Regions from separate parts of the uncultured Rummeliibacillus sp. genome, predicted to be linked through region 1. Evidence: riboswitches for the same ligand, from Rfam matches in the RefSeq annotation. Region 1 holds a riboswitch; each other region holds the start of a gene.
The links. A riboswitch is a leader RNA that binds a small molecule or an ion and turns the genes downstream of it on or off. The one in region 1 is predicted to bind cobalamin.

Region 1 (6,232 bases):
TACACCTGAGCAGGTAGAAGAAATCGGTGCATTAGCAGATGGAGTCATTGTAGGGAGTGCCATTGTAAAAGCATTTCATGAAGGAAACGAAGAATTTATTAAAGATCTAATTCCAAAAGTTAAAGTGACTGAATAACAAAAGTATTAAGATTAAAGCAAGATTTTCCTTTTGAAAAGCAAAAACCCGTCATAAATTTTTAAATTATGACGGGTTTTATAGTATTGATATTTGAAAATACTTACTAAGATAAGAAATTCCTGCTTAAAGAGAATTTTAAATTATTGTCTCTATTGGGATAGAAGTTTTTAAATAATTAATAAGTTCATCCTTATTTCTAGGAAATTCGTTTAAACCTTTTATGATATTCTTTGCTTGCAACAATTGAGACATTTCAAAGAGCCAAGGCTTATCTAAATGAGCTTTTAATAGTAATTCTTCTTGTTCAAAAATGTGAAAAGGATCTCCATGATAAATAATTTCTCCATCATTCATAACAATGATTTCATCTGCCCATTCGTAAGCAAAATGGACATCATGAGTCGATAAGATGATGGTTTTATCCAATTGTTGAATTTTATTCAGTAAGTTTAATATTTGTTTTGAATAATAACCATCAAGTCCAGCAGATGGTTCATCTAATATAAAAACATCAGGATTCATCGCTAACACACCTGCAATGGCAACACGCTTTTTTTGGCCTAAACTTAAAAAATGTATCGGTTTATCTTGTAAGGGTGTCACTTCTATTTCGGACATAGCCCATTCTACCATTTCTGTTACCTTTTCTGGAGACCAATTTAGATTTAATGGACCAAATGAAATATCTTGGCGTACATTACCAGCGAATAACTGTGAATCAGGATCCTGGAATACAATTCCAACGTGAGATCTCAACTCTAGTAAAGATTTTCGATTGTATTTCAAAGGTTTACCTTGAAAAAGAATTTTACCAGAAGTCGGCTGAAGGATTCCATTTAAATGCTGAAACAAAGTGGACTTTCCTGCACCGTTATTACCTAAAAGTGCAATTTTTTTACCCTTTGATATTTTCAGAGACAAATCCTTTAATGCTTTCGTACCATCAGCATAACAATGTGTTAAATGTTGAATTTCAAAGAATAAATCACTCAAACTAGAACTCCTCCAAACTTGATGTATAAACCGATGATGAACAAAATAACAATACTGATAAAAGTCCAATTTTTCGAAGAATATTGAAACGAATTCTCAAGATAATTCATAGAGTTATGATACCCACGTGAATCCATGGCGATTGTCAATTCTCTAGAACGAAGAAAGACGTTAGCAAAAAGGGATGCTACAAGCATTCCTAAAGAATGGAGCCCTTTTTTCACGGAAAGATACCCAAGCCTTGAATTTTGAGCTTGATAAATTCTTAATGAAATCTCCAAAAATACAAAGATAAATCGATAGTTTAATTCGATCAATTCGATCATAAGTTGAGGTACTTTACATTTTCTTAGAATATGCATTAAATCATGTACAGGTGTTGTTAATGTTAAGAAATATAAACAACTTATACTACTGAATACCGAAAAGAATAATTGAATACACATTTGAATGCTTTGAGATGCTATATACACAGTTCCGTTAAAGAGTGGATATTCCCATACTGCTTCGTGTATCCGTTCTGGTTGTTGCGTATATGAAATCAGTATACTAATCATACTGCTAATTAAAAATATTCCAGGGATGCTCAACATAGTAAGATAATACTTCCAAGGAATTTTAGCGACAAACACAGTTAAAGTGCTCATTATTAAAAAAGTAAGAAGTGAAACTAATATATCTTTTGCAGATAAAGAGAATACTAGTAGAAAAATAGATAAAACTATTTTTTCTAATGGGTGTGTTTTTGTTAAGCGATTGATATAAGCATATTGATCAATGAGTAACATGCTTTCCTTTTCCTTCTTTTTTGTTATCTTTTTTTGCCTTACCACGCGCAAATCCGATAAAGTAACCGATAAACGCTGCACCTATAGCAGCTTGCAAAGAGAATAATAGACTTTCAATCTCGCCACTTGGTGGTTCCCAAATACTTGAAAACCATGGTTTGTACGATTTATCAATTTGGGTGATGGCTGCTTCAGCTTGATCATCAGATCCTCCAAATTCAGCACCTTTTTGTAAAAATAATGGAAAAACAGCCATAAGGATAACTAGCACGATTAACAGAATATTCTTTTTCATCGTTGTTCAGCACCTTTCTTAAAAACTTTTAGTGCTTTTAATTCTGCAAGATTGTATTTTTGTAAGAAGTTCATAATAACAACTGTAAGAATCCCTTCACTAATCGCTAAAGGAATTTGAGTTATAGCGAAAATTCCACTGAATTTAGTGAATGATGCAACGAATCCACCAACTTCTGATGGGAAAGCAAGTGCTAATTGAATGGATGTAACGACATAAGTACCTAAATCGCCTAGTGTAGCTGCTAAAAATACTGCCCATGAAAATGATAATCCCATTTTTGTAGAACCTTTAAAAACACCATATGAAATAAGTGGTCCTACAATAGCCATTGAAAATGCATTAGCGCCTAATGTAGTCAGTCCACCATGTGCTAACAATAATGCTTGGAACAAAAGAACGATAAAGCCCACAATACTCATAGCAAAAGGACCGAATAATACAGTACCGAGACCTACACCTGTTGGATGTGAGCAACTACCTGTTACAGATGGTATTTTCAATGCGGATAGTACAAATGCAAATGCTCCGGACAAACCTAACATCATTTTTGTTTCTGGATGTTCAATGATTGTTTTGCGAACTGAACGAAAACCAATTACTAAAAATGGGATTGTGATTGCCCACCAGAAAATGGCCCATTCAACAGGTAAAAACCCCTCCATAATATGCATTGCAAAAGCAGGTTTTGGGACGATCATTATGGCAGCTAGGAAGTATAAAAGCTTCCAATTTAATAATTTTCTCAATTTTTCCAATCCTTTCAGACGATTATTATTTTTTTAACTTGTTACAGGTACACCTCCAATTAGAGCCTAAAAGGACAATAAAAAAAACACTTCTTACGACAAAAGAAGTGTTGATGAATAGTAAAAAAATGCTTGTTGAAAGCATATCTATTCTCACACCTATCCTCGTAGGTTGAAACTAATTCACACTTTATGGCAGGTCTCCTGGCTCAGATTCACCGTTATGCTTTCACCTTCCCATCATTGACAGTGGTATCACAAAGCATAACTCATCTTTACAGTGGCGGGACCGCGTTTGATTTACACAAACTTCCCTTTTCAGCTAAATGAAAAATTTAGCACCATAAAGTTTATTGAATTGATAGATTACGAAAATAGTATATCATGATTAAATTTCCAATTCTACATTTTTTGTTATACAGAAATTCATAAAACAATAAGAATGTTTTATAACAGTTAATTGATTTGTTTTTGTAGAAAATATTAACAAAATTACTATTTCTCCTTATTGTTTAATTTCTTCATCAATAAAAAACATATTTTAAAACGGCAAAAAATAGTATATGATTAATTCAGTTGAATTTTTATACAAAAAAATTGAATCAATTAATCATTCGTAAAATCGATTTGTTAGTTTGATTCAACTATATACTTTTTTAAAAGTGCTCTTATTAGATTAGTAAGAGATAATAGGGAAATCGGTTAAAAGCCGATGCAGCCCCCGCTACTGTATACATGGATGAAATGATAGAACTCACTGGTCATAAAGACTGGGAAGAGATCAGAGTAAAGTGAAATGTGAGCCAGGAAACCTGCTTTTAAAACGAAGTACGATACTTTTCGGAGGGAAAGGTAAAGACTATAGAAGCAGAATGGCATACATATTTGGCTATTTTCTGAATTATCTAGTTTTTAAACCTTGATTCTTGGAATTAAGGTTTTTTTATTTGCTTTTTTCTCTATTAAATTTTTTGGAAATCGGAGGTTGGATATGACAACTTGGAATTTGGCTGGTATGAAAAGTCATGTATTCATTTGTAATGGAAGTTCATGTATGAGAAAGGGGGCAGAGGATATTACATTAGCAATTCGGGATGAAATTGCGTTACTAGATTTGGATGAACAAATTCATACAACTAGAACTCGGTGTAATGGTCGGTGTAAAGATGCATGTATTGTTATAGCTTATCCACAAGGTAGTTGGTATAAAGCATCTAACACAGAAATTGCACGCGAAATTGTAAGGAATTGTATAACGCAGGAAAACAATCAACACGCAATCTACAATATGAAAGATGGAAAAATGATTTTGAATTCGAAAGTTGCTTCCATAACCGGTATTGACAAGAAAAAATAATGATAAGGAGAGGTTCACATGGCTAAACAAGGAAAACTATATGTTGTTGGTTTTGGACCTGGTGATTTTAAGCATATTACAGCAAGGGCAGTTGAAGCACTTCAAGAAAGTGATTTTATCATTGGTTATAAAACTTATGTTGAACTGATCCAAGATTTAATAACCGATGAAACTGCAGTAATTAGCACAGGTATGACAGAAGAAGTTTCAAGAGCACAAGAAGCTGTTCGACAAGCAGAATTAGGGAAAACAGTAGCTGTTATTTCAAGTGGGGATTCCGGGGTATATGGTATGGCTGGGCTAGTTTATGAAGTATTAATAGAAAAAGGTTGGACGGAAGCTACTGGAATTCCAGTCGAAATAATTCCTGGTATTTCAGCAATAAATTCATGTGGTTCACTTTTAGGTGCCCCCATTATGCATGATTCTTGCACGATCAGTTTAAGTGACCATTTAACACCTTGGAATTTAATCGCAAAAAGAGTAGAAGCTGCAGCCATGGCAGATTTTGTTATAGCTCTTTACAATCCACGTAGCGGAAGAAGAACGCGTCAAATTGTTGAAGCTCAGAATATTCTTCTACGATACAGATCACCTGAAACGCCGGTTGGACTGGTAAAAAGCGCTTATCGTGAACGTCAACATATAATCATAACAAATCTTGGAGAGATGCTTGACCATGATATCGGTATGCTGACGACGGTTATTATAGGGAATTCTTCTACATTTCTTTATGACAATAAAATGATTACGCCACGTGGATATCAAAGAAAATATACATTAAATTCAGAGAAACAAAATTTAAAGCCTCATCAACGATTGAAAGAGGAGGCGGAGCCATGGGCAATGGATCAAACAACCGGTGAGCAACGTATAAAATCTTCCGTAGCTGTTACAGCATCTGTTAAGAATATTCAAAAGGTTGAAACAAGTAAACAAGAACGCTCAAAAATTAGTTCATATGATATGGCTATGGAAGCGCTAAAACGTGTTTCTGGTGATCGACCAAAAGCTACCCACTATGTACATCAAGATTTTGAAGAAATATTTGAATTAGCTGTAAGTCCAGGAGTTGCCAATAAAAAGTTCACCCCTGATCAAATGATGACTTTAGCAATGGTCGTTGGTGAAAAAGGAACAATGGAGTATACACCTAATCATCAAATTGTTCTTAAAATCCCTACTTCTAATCCTGAAATTATCACAACAAAATTAAAAATCGTTGGTTTTTTATTATCGCCAATAGGAGATGTATTAACCTTAAAGGCGTGTGATTTTTGTGATGGTGAAAAAATGGGGGGCATTCCATATGCCGAAGAAATCCAAGAAAAGCTAGGTGGACTGAAATTACCAAAAGAGCTTCAAATTGGGTTTAACGGTTGTGGTATGGCTTGTTATAAGGCTGTTACAGATGATATTGGTATTATTTATCGGAAAGGTAAATTTGACCTGTTCTTAGGGGCTAAACCAGTTGGAAGAACTGCTCATCCTGGACAACCTGTAGCAGAGGGAATTGAACCTGACAAAATTGTAGAAGTGATCACAAACATTGTTCGAGAGTATAAAGAAAATGCACATCCAAATGAGCGATTATTTAAGTATTTCAAAAGAGTTAAACAAATCCAAGGTTTTGTGTATAGAGATGTAGCACCAAAAATAATGATTGAACCAGCGCCTTGTGGTGACTGATGTCGGAGGAGAAAATATGAAAGCAATTTTATTTGTAGGTCATGGTAGTAGATTGGCAGAAGGTAACGAAGAAGTGACAAAATTTGTAGAGCAGTTAAAACCAACTTTAGATAAGAATCTGTTTGTTGAAAGTTGTTTCCTTGAATTTGCATCACCAGATATCCCACAGGGAATTGACACTTGTGTTGCAAAAGGAGCAACTGAAATTCATGTAGTACCAAT
Region 2 (6,232 bases), on a different contig from region 1:
TTTTTTGGAGGAAAATATCCGATGAAAGTTAACATCTCAGAAATAATAGATAATAGTAAATTTGGTAAAATTCATTTTACGGTACTAGCATGGTGTATCGTTCTGATATTATTTGATGGTTATGATTTAGCTGTATTAGGTGCGATCATTCCAACTTTACACGCTGAATGGGGAGTTTCTACAACCGTTCTAGGCTTTGTTGGAAGTTTAACATTAATCGGTAGTTTAATAGGATCTCTTATTTGTGGTGTTGTAGCAGATAAAATAGGGAGAAAAAATGTAATAGTCTCATGTATTGCTATTTTCGGTATATTTACATGCTTCAATGGATTTGCTACGAATATTACACAATTTGCAGTTTTTAGATTTTTAGCAGGGATAGGGTTAGGAGGCATTCCACCCCTACTTGTTACGTTAACATCTGAATATTCACCTAAAAAGATAAGAAATGTAATGATTGGAATTATGTTTAGCGGCTATTCAATTGGTGGTATTTTGGTTTCGCTATTAGGCATGAAACTAATGCCAATATACGGTTGGCAATCCTTATTTTATATTGGAGCACTTCCAATGATAGCATTACCTTTTATAGTAAAGTCGCTACCGGAATCTTTATATTATATGGTCAATAAGGGAGAACAAGAAAAAGCAAAGACATTATTAAGCGTTTTAAACCCTTCCTATAAGTTGAATGATCAGTCTGTACTAATCACAGAAATGGAAACGACAGGTGTACCGATTAAGAGATTATTTCAAGAGAAAAGAACAAGGGTAACGATACTCTTTTGGATCATTTGTTTTATGGGACTTCTATTAGTATATGGATTGACGACTTGGTTACCACAGATCATGGTTGCTTCAGGATTTAAATTATCGTCCAGTTTAAGTTTTTTACTTTGCCTAAATATCGGTGCCATTATAGGATCAATTATTGGAGGTGTTATTGCAGATAAAATAGGTTCAAAAAGAGTATTAATGCTGTTTTATCTAGTGGGAGGAATCAGCTTAATATGCCTTGCGTTTAATCCGAACAATCTAGTCTTGTACCTCTTAATCAGTTGTTGCGGTGCTGCTTCGATTGGAGCACAAAATCTTAATAATGCTTGTATCTCAACTTATTTCCCCCCCAATATGAAATCTACAGCATTAGGAACAGCGCTTGGGGTAGGCCGATTAGGTGCGATAGTTGGTCCAACTATTGGAGGATTACTACTATCGTCTGAAGGACAAAGCTACTGGAGTTTTATCGTTTTTTCAATCCCTGCGTTTTTAGCGTTTGTAGCTTATGCATGTATGCCATTAAAAAAGACGAAAGAATATGTTTCGTTACCAACAGAAATATCAATTTCGAAATAACAGTATTATTAAATCAATAGAAATGGGTGTTAATCTTGCGAAAAGTTGTGTTAGTTGTCGGAGGAGCAAAAGGAATTGGTGGAGAAGTTGTTGAACAGGTTTCGGAATTTTTTGAAGACATAGTAGTTCTAGATTATAACAAAAATGCATTGGAACAAAGTAAAAATAAAATGTTAGAAAAAGGCAAGAAAATTCACACATATCATATAGACATCCGTGATAGAAAAAAAGTTCAAAGCATCGTTCAACAAGTGGAAAATGAAATAGGAGCGATTCAAGCTTTAATCCATGTTGCGGGTGTTCTTCATGAAGGGAATCTCTGTGATCTTGAGGAACAGGAATGGGACGATATGTTTGATATTAATGTAAAAGGCGTATTCAATGTGACACAGGCAGTAAGTCGTATGATGAAGGAGCGCAAGGAAGGTGTCATTGTTACTGTTGGATCAAATGCTGCTTCGGTGCCTCGACTTGGAATAGGAGCTTATGGTGCTTCAAAGGCAGCGACTATCATGTATATGAAGAGTTTAGGCTTAGAATTGGCACCTTATAATATTCGCTGCAATATCGTATCACCTGGTTCAACTTATACAGACATGCAGACTTCTCTTTGGACGGATGAGTCAAGTGAACAAAAAGTAATTGAAGGAAATCTTGAAAATTATAAAGTAGGAATTCCTTTAAGAAAAATAGCCAAGCCTTCTGATATCGTTGGGGTTATTTTGTTTCTAATATCTGAGTATTCAAATCATATTACTATGAGCAACATTGTCGTTGATGGTGGAGCTACATTAGGGGCCAATGCATAAGGAGGAGCGGTATATGAAAGTGACCAAAGAAAAGAAGGAATTATCAGAACTTATTAGATCCTATCAAGAAGGAGATAGCTTTTTAAAGACACCGATTAAAACAATTTTGGGTAGAGGATGTAAGAAGAAGATTAAAGTAGATGAGCCTTGTACTTTTAATGATTTGGAATCAGCTATTCAAAATGCGCTGTCCACCATTGTTGAAAATGGAGAGGAAAAGCCGGTAGTTATTGGTGCTATACCTTTTGATACGACAAGACAACCAGCTTTAATAGTGCCGAAAGAAACGTTAATATTTGATAGCAAATCGTTAAATAAGGAGTTGACTGTTTCGCCATGTATGAAAGGTGCAAAAAGAATTGAACAAGTACCTTCCGGCAAAACTTTTGAAAAAATGGTCCAACAATCAGTTCAACATATTCATGAAACAACCCTTAAAAAAGTGGTACTCGCTAGAACATTAGACATTTCATCTGAAGGAAAAGTAAGTGTACCTTTATTGATTGAGTCTTTAGCGAAAAGCAATACAAAAGGATACACCTTTGCTATAAATACGGGGGATAAAGAGGTAGCTACACTTGTAGGGGCTAGTCCAGAGCTTCTAATACGCAAAAGTGGCAATACCGTAATCGCTAATCCTCTAGCGGGATCTAGAAAAAGAACACATAACAAAGAACAAGATCAAAAATTAGCTGAGAGCTTATTAAATTCAGAGAAAGATTTGCATGAACATAAAGTAGTAGTTGATATGGTATGTAGAGAATTAAAACCTTTCTTTAAAACAATAGAAGTACCAAATCATCCTTCCATTTTATATACGGATTCAATGATTCACCTATCAACAGTCATTTCTGGAGAACTTTTAAATCCACAAATTTCTTCATTAACTCTAGCAAGTGCTCTTCATCCAACACCAGCGGTTTGTGGAGAACCAAGAAGAGAAGCTTTTCAATTGATTCAAGATATTGAGCCATTTGATCGTAGCTTTTTCACTGGGATTGTAGGATATATGGAGGCTAGTGGTGATGGTGAATGGATAGTCACAATACGTTGTGCCCAAGTAAAAGAACAACATATCACAGTTTATGCTGGAGCTGGAATTGTTGAGTCCTCAGTACCACAAGATGAAAAGAATGAAACGGGAGCAAAATTCCAAACGATGCTACATGCAATGGGGATACAAAAGGAAGAAATTTAATAGTCATGGTTTGAATCTAGAAATTTATCTATATATAGGGGAGTGTTTATATTGTCAATACCAAAGATTAAATCATATGAAATGCCGAAATCTGATATAGAAAATAAAGTTCACTGGAAACCACAAGCTGACAAGGCAGTTTTACTTATACATGATATGCAACAATACTTTCTTAACTATTATGATCAACAGCAATCACCTATACCTGAGTTAATTGCAAATATTAAAAAAATAAAAGAAAAATGTGAATCACTAAAAATACCGATTATTTACACTGCTCAACCTGGAAACCAAAAGGCTGAAGATCGTGCACTTCTAACGGATTTTTGGGGCACCGGTCTTGAAGAAAAGAAAGAACAAACAGCTATTATTTCTCAACTTTCTCCAAGTGATAATGATATGGTGTTAACTAAATGGCGTTATAGTGCATTCAAAAAAAGTGAATTACAAGATTTGATGAAAACTTGGGGAAGAGATCAGCTTATTATCTGTGGGGTATATGCACATATTGGCTGTTTACTAACAGCAGCAGATGCTTTTATGTATGATATAAAACCATTCTTTGTAAAAGATGCTGTTGCAGATTTCACAAGAGAAGATCACCAAATGGCAATTCGATATGCAGCCGAAAGATGTTCAACGACCATCTCAACAAATCAGTTAGTGGAAGAGCTATAAAAGTTGCAGACATAATATATTTCAAGCCTTGTGAAAAAAACTAATAAATTATAACTCGGATAACATAATATTTTCTAAAAAATATTGATTTACAAACATTCTACGAGTATCATAATGATAGAAAATTCAATAAAAGTACAAGGTGCCTTTTACAAAAGGAGAATAGGGAATGAAGTGAAAATCTTCAGCGGACCCACCACTGTAGAGGAAAGTTTGAACGAAAATGCCACTGGACAATGTCTGGGAAGGCCTATTCAAATGTAGACCCTGAGCCAGGAGACCTGCCTTGATACTTGTTGACACAGATGATGGAAAAGTCTGCGGTTTATTTGTAATACAAATAAACTGCAGGCTTTTAATTTTATTCGGGAGAGATGAAAAATGAACTTACTAAAACAAACTGTTGGGAAAATTAAAGACCTTGATGGAGAAATGATGGCAAAGGCAAGACAAAGAGTGGATAATTTGATTAAACCACCTAATAGTCTTGGCAAATTAGAAAGTCTAGCTATACAATTATCAGGGATTACAGGAGAACTTTTCCCAGCGATTGATCAAAAAGCGATTATTGTAATGGCTGCAGATCACGGTGTTTACGAAGAAGGCGTTACAAGTAATCCACAAGAAGTAACATTTGCGCAAACTCTTAATATTGCAAAAGGAATCACAGGGGTAGGGACTATTGCAAAAGTTTCAAACGCAAAAATTGTCACTGTTGACGTTGGTGTAAAAGTGGATATTCCGACTGATGCTGGCGTGATTAATCGTAAAATTAGAAGAGGTACTGCCAATTTTACAAAAGGGCCAGCTATGACAAAAGAAGAAGCCATTCAATCATTAGAAGTAGGGATTGAAATTGCCAATGCAGAAATTCAAAATGGGGTGAATTTGTTAGGAACAGGTGAAATGGGTATTAGTAATACAACACCAAGTACTGCTATATTATCGGTATTGGCGGGTTGTGATCCAAAAGAAATTACAGGTAGAGGGGCAGGTCTCGGACATGGCGGTTTAGCCCGTAAAATAGAAGTGATTCGAAATGCCATTGCAACAAATCAACCAGATTCAACTGATGCAATCGATATACTAGCAAAAGTTGGAGGATTAGAAATTGGTGGTATGGCAGGGGTTATGCTTGCAGCAGCTGCCAATCGAGTACCAGTAGTCGTTGATGGCTATATTTCAACAGCTTCCGCACTTATCGCCACAACGATTGAACCGAAAGTGAAGGATTATCTCATCACATCTCACGCAACAGATGAGCCAGGTGGTAAAAAAGCTAGTGAACTACTAGGCAAAGAACCAATGCTCAAAATGGATATGTGTCTAGGTGAAGGTTCTGGAGCAGCATTAGCTTTTCCAATCATCGATGCAGCATGCAGCATGATGAAAAACATGCCAACCTTTGAAGAAGTAGGGATGGAAATATAAAATTTCATCTCGTGATTAGCATTGAATGCCTGAAAGCTGCCTTTGTATAGAACAAGGCAGCTTTTCTAATTCAACAGGATTGAAAGACGCATTGAAATACATATTGTTGCAAAAAAGGCTATCCCGTAATGGAACAGCCTCGGCCTTTAAATCTCTTAATCTAAAATATTAATTTACTCGTTGAATTCTTCCTTCCACTTTATACTCGAATGGAGAAGATAATGTTTTTACAAATTCAACTGTTGCATCTAAGTCAGTTGGTCCAACTTCCATGTCTTTAGAAAGTGCACCAAAACTAGTATCGATATTACCATACATATAGTTGTTTACGACAACTGTGTATTCTTTTGTTGGGTCAATTTTACTGCCGTCTGGCAAAATAATATCGACTACTTTTCCGGCTTTTGTTGTATCGTCATACGTGTAAGTGTATTTGAAGCCAGAAACATGATAATCAAGACCTCTTGCAGTAATTTGTTCATCTAGTATAACGCGTAAGTCCGCGCCACTGAGTTTAACTTTATTAAGAACATTGCCAAATGGTTGAATGGCAAATAAGTCGCCGAAAGTAACTTTACCAGCATTTAATGGAGCGCGCACTCCACCGCCATTCATTAAGGCAAAATCTGCATTCATAGCATTTTTCATACCATCAGCGATTAAATTTCCTAAAGCTATATCACTGTTTTTCCTTGTAACAGTTGGATATCCTTTTTCAAGGAATGTTGTTGAAGCACCAACTTCCTGTGCTTTAATCGGT
Region 3 (6,232 bases), on a different contig from region 1:
GAACTGATTGATGGAATGATTCAAACAGCTAATATTAAAAGAAAGAATCTTAAAGAAATATTTGAACAACCTAATATTTGAAAATCATTGCTTCCAGAAAACAGGTCATTATGGTAAAATCCAATTATTACATAAAAGGGGAGATTAATATGGAAAATACACTAATTTGTAACGATATCAATACTTTAGAAGGTAATATTAGCGAATAATCTTTAAAAATAAATACTCGATTATTCGCTTGAATAATTGGAGGAAATTGAATGTTAAACAAATTAGGTTTTGATTTATGGGCAAACGAGTATGATCAAACAGTTAAAGTTAGTGAAGAAAATGATCAGTATCCATTTGCCGGATACAAAGAGATTTTAAATACCATCTACAACGAAATCATGCAGAAAGAACAATCCAATGTGTTAGATATAGGTTTTGGTACGGCTGTTATAACATCAAAGCTATATGAAAATGGTCATCAAATAGATGGAATTGATTTCTCAACAAAAATGATTGAAATAGCTAAACAAAAGATGCCACAAGCCAATTTAATGGAATGGGATATCTCGAATGGGGTCCCACATTTCTTAAGAGAAAATACGTATGATTCAATTTTAAGCACATACACATTACATCATTTAACGGATAACGAAAAGGTAATGTTTATCAAGAATTTGCTTCCTCTATTAAAAGATAAAGGAAAGCTATTCATTGGAGATGTTGCTTTTCAAACAAGAGAACAACTTAATACATGTAGAATTGAAAGTATAGATTATTGGGATGAGGACGAATTTTATTTCGTATTTGAAGAAATAGCTTCTAAGTTAAGCAATTTTTGTACATGTGAATTTCATCCAATTTCCCAGTGCGGTGGAATTTTCGTTATTTCTAACTAAGTAATATCATATTAATCCTTTAAACTGTTGGTTAACTAGATTACTAGCTAATCAACAGTTTTTTATATACGAAAATTTAACTGAAACATTTATAAATTATGTTTACAATGGAGAAAATAAGTTAAAATATATTGAAAATATTTTAGTTGGAGGATATCATATGAACCTCATCATTGAATGGATTTACAAAACATCCAGAGGAGTAGAAACGGTATTTCGCTCAGAAGAAATATCGGCAGAGAAAGCATATAAAATTGCTTTAGATATAGAGAAAACAGGAAGAGTGAAGAACATAACATTTATAGATCAATTCGATAGTTCATGGACTATGAAAGAGCTAAAACGTTATTTAACGGAAGTGGAAGGAGAACCACATAATATTACAGTCTATTTTGACGGTGGTTATGATAGAGAAACGACTATATCAGGTTTAGGTTGTGCCATCTATTTTGAGCAAAATGGCAAGCCGTTTCGGGTTAGAAAAAATGCACAAACAGTAGGGTTGAAATCGAATAACGAATCCGAATATGCAGCACTTCAACTAAGTATTACAGAATTAGAATTATTAAATGTTAAGAATACGAATGTTCGATTTATCGGTGATTCGCAAGTCGTTATTAACCAAATGAGTGGTGAATGGGCAGTACTAGAACCAGAGTTAATGAGTTGGGCTGACAGAATTGATAATAAGTTAAAAGAACTAGGCATCCAAGCAGAATATGAGCATGTATCTCGAAAGTTGAATGTAGAAGCTGATCGACTAGCAACTCAAGCGATACATGGTATAGAAATTATTGCACAAATAGAATTAATATTGGAACATGATTGATAGAAATTAGAATTTTTTCTCTATAAATTTTTTTATTGCGTTCTTCTATTGTTTAAAGAATGGAATATCGGGAATACTTTTCTCAAAGAGTATAAGTCCGATATTGCGTGAACATATAAGTGAAACTTGGAGGAAACAGCATGAAAAACAAAATGAAAATAATCATCTTTGTATTCACAGCGTTAATCACATTATCTGGCTGTGGCAATGTTTTAAAGGGAGAAAATATTGATGTAAACAAAAATGTGGATATAGCTCCTGATGATAATTTAAATTTAGATGACAAACAAACTGTAACAGAAGAAAATAATCATATGAATCATAACAATTCTGGTGTAGTTTTAGGAGATATTAAAAAAGCTAAAAATCCAACGTATCCAGTAGGAAGTCAAGTAATCGTTCAAGCCAATCATATGGTTGGCATGAATGGAGCAAAAGGAACGATTGTTGGTGCATATGAGACTAATGCCTACTCAGTCAGTTATAAACCAACTACTGGTGGAAAAGAAGTCAAAAATCACAAATGGGTGATTCAAGAAGAAATAAAAAAAGCAGCCGGTAAAATTCTACAACCAGGAGCGAAAGTGACCCTTGATGCAGACCATTTGCCAGGTATGAAGGGTGCTATTGCTACAATTGAATCTGGAATTCACACAACAGTTTACATGGTCAACTATAAGCCAACTACTGGTGGGAATGAAGTGAAAAATCATAAATGGTTGATTGAAAGTGAACTAGTAGCAAATATATAAAAAATTAAAAGAAATTTCTATGAGATTTTAAATAGAAGTTTCTTTTTTTGTGATAAAGATAGATTATATAATCTACTAATAACAATATGTTATAATGAGAGAAACGGAATAAGAAGAAAAAGGGTACAAATCATTTTTTGATTTGTTTAAAAGGGAAGATCGGTGAGAATCCGACGCTGTCCCGCAACTGTAATTCAGAGCAAATCGCAAAAACCACTGTCAAAACGGGAAGGTGCGATGAGCAGAGAAGATAAGCCAGGAGACCTGCCTTTTTTCGAGTACAGCCATATAACCTACGAGGATAGGAGGTGTAGAGTGTGACAGAATATCTTCTGCATGCTCATTGTACGACAAAACCGCAAAGTTCTCCCTTTTTTAGAGGGCTTATTTTGCTATGGTCGAAGTCGTATAAGAGAGCAAGTTTTTCATAACACATCCTTCTAAATGTTGACGGATGTGTTTTTTTATGAGAAAAGGAGAGAAAACGATGAATCATGAAATTGTCACCATGTATGAACAAAAGATGAAGCAGCAACTAATGATATCTGTTGGGACTTCTAAATCAATGTCTTTGAAAGAGATTACACGAGAATTGATAGAAGAAAATTGTGAACAGTATTTAAATATTAACTACGCTTATTTAAATGTTAAACATGAAATAATAGGAAGTTATTAATTTGAGTACTTTTTGAAATTTTAAATTTTATAGGCTTTTTTAGAAATAATAATATAGTTAAGCGCATGAAAACATAGAAGATTGTTTCCATGCGCTTTTTAGTTTTATATTCCGATTTATGTTATTTTACCTGACATTTAAATAAAAAATAAATGCGCTTTTTATATTATTTTGTTTGATTGATAATTTTGTTAAAGGAATTTTTTAATATGTTAGGTTTTAATACATTGACTATATATAAAAACTTACGTATATTCAAAATATAAGATTACCTATTTATAGGAGATGCTATTTAATAATGCCAAAGGATGGTGGGAAGAATGATGTGGAATACACCAGAGAAATTACGTTCGCTCCTTTGTGAGCTTGTCAGTTGGGAAAGTCAGACAATGACAAAAGGGGAACAACTATTTTCAAGTAAACTAAAAGCAAAATTACAGCAACTTCAATACTTTAAGGAAAACCCATCTTATCTAAAACTTTGTGATGTTGACCGCGGGAGACAAGTTGTTTCAGCATTATACAAAAATTCACATGTAAATGAAACTGTAGTTTTAATTAGTCATTTTGATACAGTACAAATTGAAGAGTACAGTTCATTTATTCCTATAGCAACTATGCCTGAAGTGTTAACGAATGCTTTTAAGGCAGATCCAAGTATGCTAAACGAATCTGCCAAAAAAGATTTAGTAAGTGGGGATTACTTATTTGGCCGAGGGGTAATGGATATGAAAATCGGCTTAGCACTACATATGCAAATCATTGAAAGAGCTATTGCGGAAAAATGGCCTATTAATCTACTAATTGTTACTGTACCTGATGAAGAAGTCAATTCAGCAGGCATGCGACAAGCAGTGAAACTTATATCAGAATTACAAGAAAAAGAAAATTTGAAGATTAAATTATTTTTAAATAGTGAACCTTCTTTTTCTCAAGGTCCAACTGATTTAAAAGAATATGTTTACTCTGGTTCAATTGGAAAGATTATGCCTGCAGCACTTTTCTATGGGAAAGAGACGCATGTAGGAGAACCTTTAAAAGGGATGACTGCACCTTTTATGAGTGCTTTTCTAACAGCAGAAATGGAATGGAATGAAAAATTTCTAGAAGAAGACTTTGGTGAACAAACCCCTCTTCCAGTTTCGCTGAAGTTAACCGATCTAAAAGAACAATATTCTACACAGACACCCTATCGTGCCATTTCGATGTTCAATGTTTTCCTCATGAAGCGGAGTGCCGGAGAAATCATGAACTTATTCGAAGAAGTAGCGAAAGAGGCTATGAGAAAGTGTCAAACACGTTACGAGGTAATCTGTAAGAAACAAGGCGTTTCAACAATTGGCAAGATTCGTGTAGTTCGATTTGAAGAATTATATACGTATGCAGTTAATAAAATGGGTATAAAGCAGGTAAAAGAATTAAAGGAATCTATATTATCGAATGACACATTTGACGATCGTGAAAAGTCATTACGAATTGCAGATCAATTGATGATACGCTGCCAAGAATTAGCGCCAGCTGTAGTATTACTGTTTGCACCACCATATTATCCACCTGTAAATTCATCAGAAGATTCCCTGATACAAGGCGCGGTTTCCTTACTCCTTGAAGAAGCAAAAAAGTTCAATATTCCTCTTGAACAAATCCATTATTTTAATGGGATTTGTGATTTGAGTTACTGTCAATTTCAAGCTGTTAAGGATTGGAAGACATATGAAAAAAATTCACCAGTTTGGGGAGAAACGTATGATATTCCATTTGAAGAAATGTCGAAGTTTTCAGCTCCAGTCCTTAATGTGGGGCCGTTTGGGAAAGATGCACATCAAATTTCGGAACGTTTACATGTTAAAAGTGCATTTGAGGAAATGCCGGTATTACTCTATGAATTGCTGAAGTATGTAAGTAAAAATTCACAAGTTGTAGAATAATGAAATTTCAGCATATATTATTGTACAGATATCTAATCTGCATATATTTTTTCTCGCATTAACCGATTATAGAAGTTTCATTTTATATGAACAGGAGGAGCTATACTGGGATTATTTGATAATTTGATGGGGAATGCGACAGAAGTAAGCAAAGAAATTATTCATTCTGAGATAAAAGATCTAATTGCGAAAAATGAAAAAGTTGAGCAAGCATATAAGTTAATTAGAGACCTCTTTGTTTTTACAGATAAACGATTAATATTGATTGATAAACAAGGGGTAACAGGAAAGAAAATAGAATATCACTCTATTCCTTATAGAAGCGTAGTACACTTCTCCATTGAGACAGCTGGTACTTTTGATTTTGAAGCAGAACTAAAAATTTGGTTGTCTAATAGTGGTGAACCAATCGAGAAGAGGTTCACTAAACAATCAGATATTTATAAAATTCAAAGTGTATTAGCAGCTTATGTTTTAAAAGAATAAGTCGAATTAATATATTTTTCTATAATAGAGGAAGCTTTCTGCTGTGAATGGTAAGCTTCCTTGCTATTACTACAAGGTCTTACTATTGTGGTTTAAACATTACTTAGAAAGAGAGTGAGATAGAAAATTAGCATGAATTTAATAATAGTGTTACAATAACTATTATAAAAAAATTTTTTGCGGAAGTAGTTTAGTGGTAGAACATCACCTTCCCAAGGTGAGGGTCGCGGGTTCGATCCCCGTCTTCCGCTCCAAAATGGAGGAATACCCAAGTCTGGCTGAAGGGATCGGTCTTGAAAACCGACAGGCGGGTCAAACCGCGCGGGGGTTCGAATCCCTCTTCCTCCTCCATACTGGGTCGGTAGCTCAGTTGGTAGAGCATTAGATTGAAGCTCTAAGTGTCGGCAGTTCGATTCTGTCCCGACCCATAAAGAGATATTCAGAAAGTAAACTGGATATCTCTTTTTCTATTGTCAAAAGAATTATAGATGATACAATAATCATTAATGATTTTGATAATGGTTTTCGGGGGTAATTAGATGACTGAAAAAGACAGTCAGTTTAAAGGCATTGTTTTGGTTCTGTTGGCAGCGATCTTTTGGGCTGGAGCTGGAACTTTAGCTCAATTTTTAGTTCAGGAGAATGGATTTAGTATAGAGTGGTTAGTTGATCAA

Region 2: it holds a riboswitch for cobalamin, as region 1 does, so the genes downstream of both, cobT (nicotinate-nucleotide--dimethylbenzimidazole phosphoribosyltransferase) here and Q0977_RS03700 (energy-coupling factor ABC transporter permease) in region 1, are expected to answer to the same signal.
Region 3: it holds a riboswitch for cobalamin, as region 1 does, so the genes downstream of both, Q0977_RS11540 (hypothetical protein) here and Q0977_RS03700 (energy-coupling factor ABC transporter permease) in region 1, are expected to answer to the same signal.

Annotation. Positions count from the first base shown of each region.
Region 1 is NZ_CAKQBI010000003.1:181,211-187,442, reverse strand. Features, by position in the region: gene trpA (tryptophan synthase subunit alpha) at 1-136, shown strand, start outside; gene Q0977_RS03715 (energy-coupling factor ABC transporter ATP-binding protein) at 275-1,132, opposite strand; gene cbiQ (cobalt ECF transporter T component CbiQ) at 1,129-1,920, opposite strand; gene Q0977_RS03705 (energy-coupling factor ABC transporter substrate-binding protein) at 1,907-2,215, opposite strand; gene Q0977_RS03700 (energy-coupling factor ABC transporter permease) at 2,212-2,916, opposite strand; cobalamin riboswitch at 3,141-3,325, opposite strand; cobalamin riboswitch at 3,608-3,799, shown strand; gene Q0977_RS03695 (ferredoxin) at 3,956-4,321, shown strand; gene cobJ (precorrin-3B C(17)-methyltransferase) at 4,340-6,010, shown strand; gene Q0977_RS03685 (sirohydrochlorin chelatase) at 6,027-6,232, shown strand, end outside.
Region 2 is NZ_CAKQBI010000020.1:15,890-22,121, reverse strand. Features, by position in the region: gene Q0977_RS12550 (4'-phosphopantetheinyl transferase superfamily protein) at 1-25, shown strand, start outside; gene Q0977_RS12545 (MFS transporter) at 22-1,356, shown strand; gene Q0977_RS12540 (2,3-dihydro-2,3-dihydroxybenzoate dehydrogenase) at 1,383-2,165, shown strand; gene Q0977_RS12535 (isochorismate synthase) at 2,179-3,363, shown strand; gene Q0977_RS12530 (isochorismatase family protein) at 3,406-4,041, shown strand; cobalamin riboswitch at 4,165-4,345, shown strand; gene cobT (nicotinate-nucleotide--dimethylbenzimidazole phosphoribosyltransferase) at 4,423-5,472, shown strand; gene Q0977_RS12520 (bifunctional 2',3'-cyclic-nucleotide 2'-phosphodiesterase/3'-nucleotidase) at 5,641-6,232, opposite strand, start outside.
Region 3 is NZ_CAKQBI010000016.1:52,102-58,333, reverse strand. Features, by position in the region: gene Q0977_RS11560 (nitronate monooxygenase family protein) at 1-81, shown strand, start outside; gene Q0977_RS11555 (class I SAM-dependent methyltransferase) at 261-887, shown strand; gene Q0977_RS11550 (reverse transcriptase-like protein) at 1,048-1,716, shown strand; gene Q0977_RS11545 (YdhK family protein) at 1,857-2,468, shown strand; cobalamin riboswitch at 2,573-2,755, shown strand; gene Q0977_RS11540 (hypothetical protein) at 2,935-3,144, shown strand; gene Q0977_RS11535 (M20/M25/M40 family metallo-hydrolase) at 3,468-5,072, shown strand; gene Q0977_RS11530 (PH domain-containing protein) at 5,178-5,558, shown strand; tRNA gene Q0977_RS11525 (tRNA-Gly) at 5,738-5,812, shown strand; tRNA gene Q0977_RS11520 (tRNA-Ser) at 5,817-5,909, shown strand; tRNA gene Q0977_RS11515 (tRNA-Phe) at 5,914-5,986, shown strand; gene Q0977_RS11510 (DMT family transporter) at 6,098-6,232, shown strand, end outside.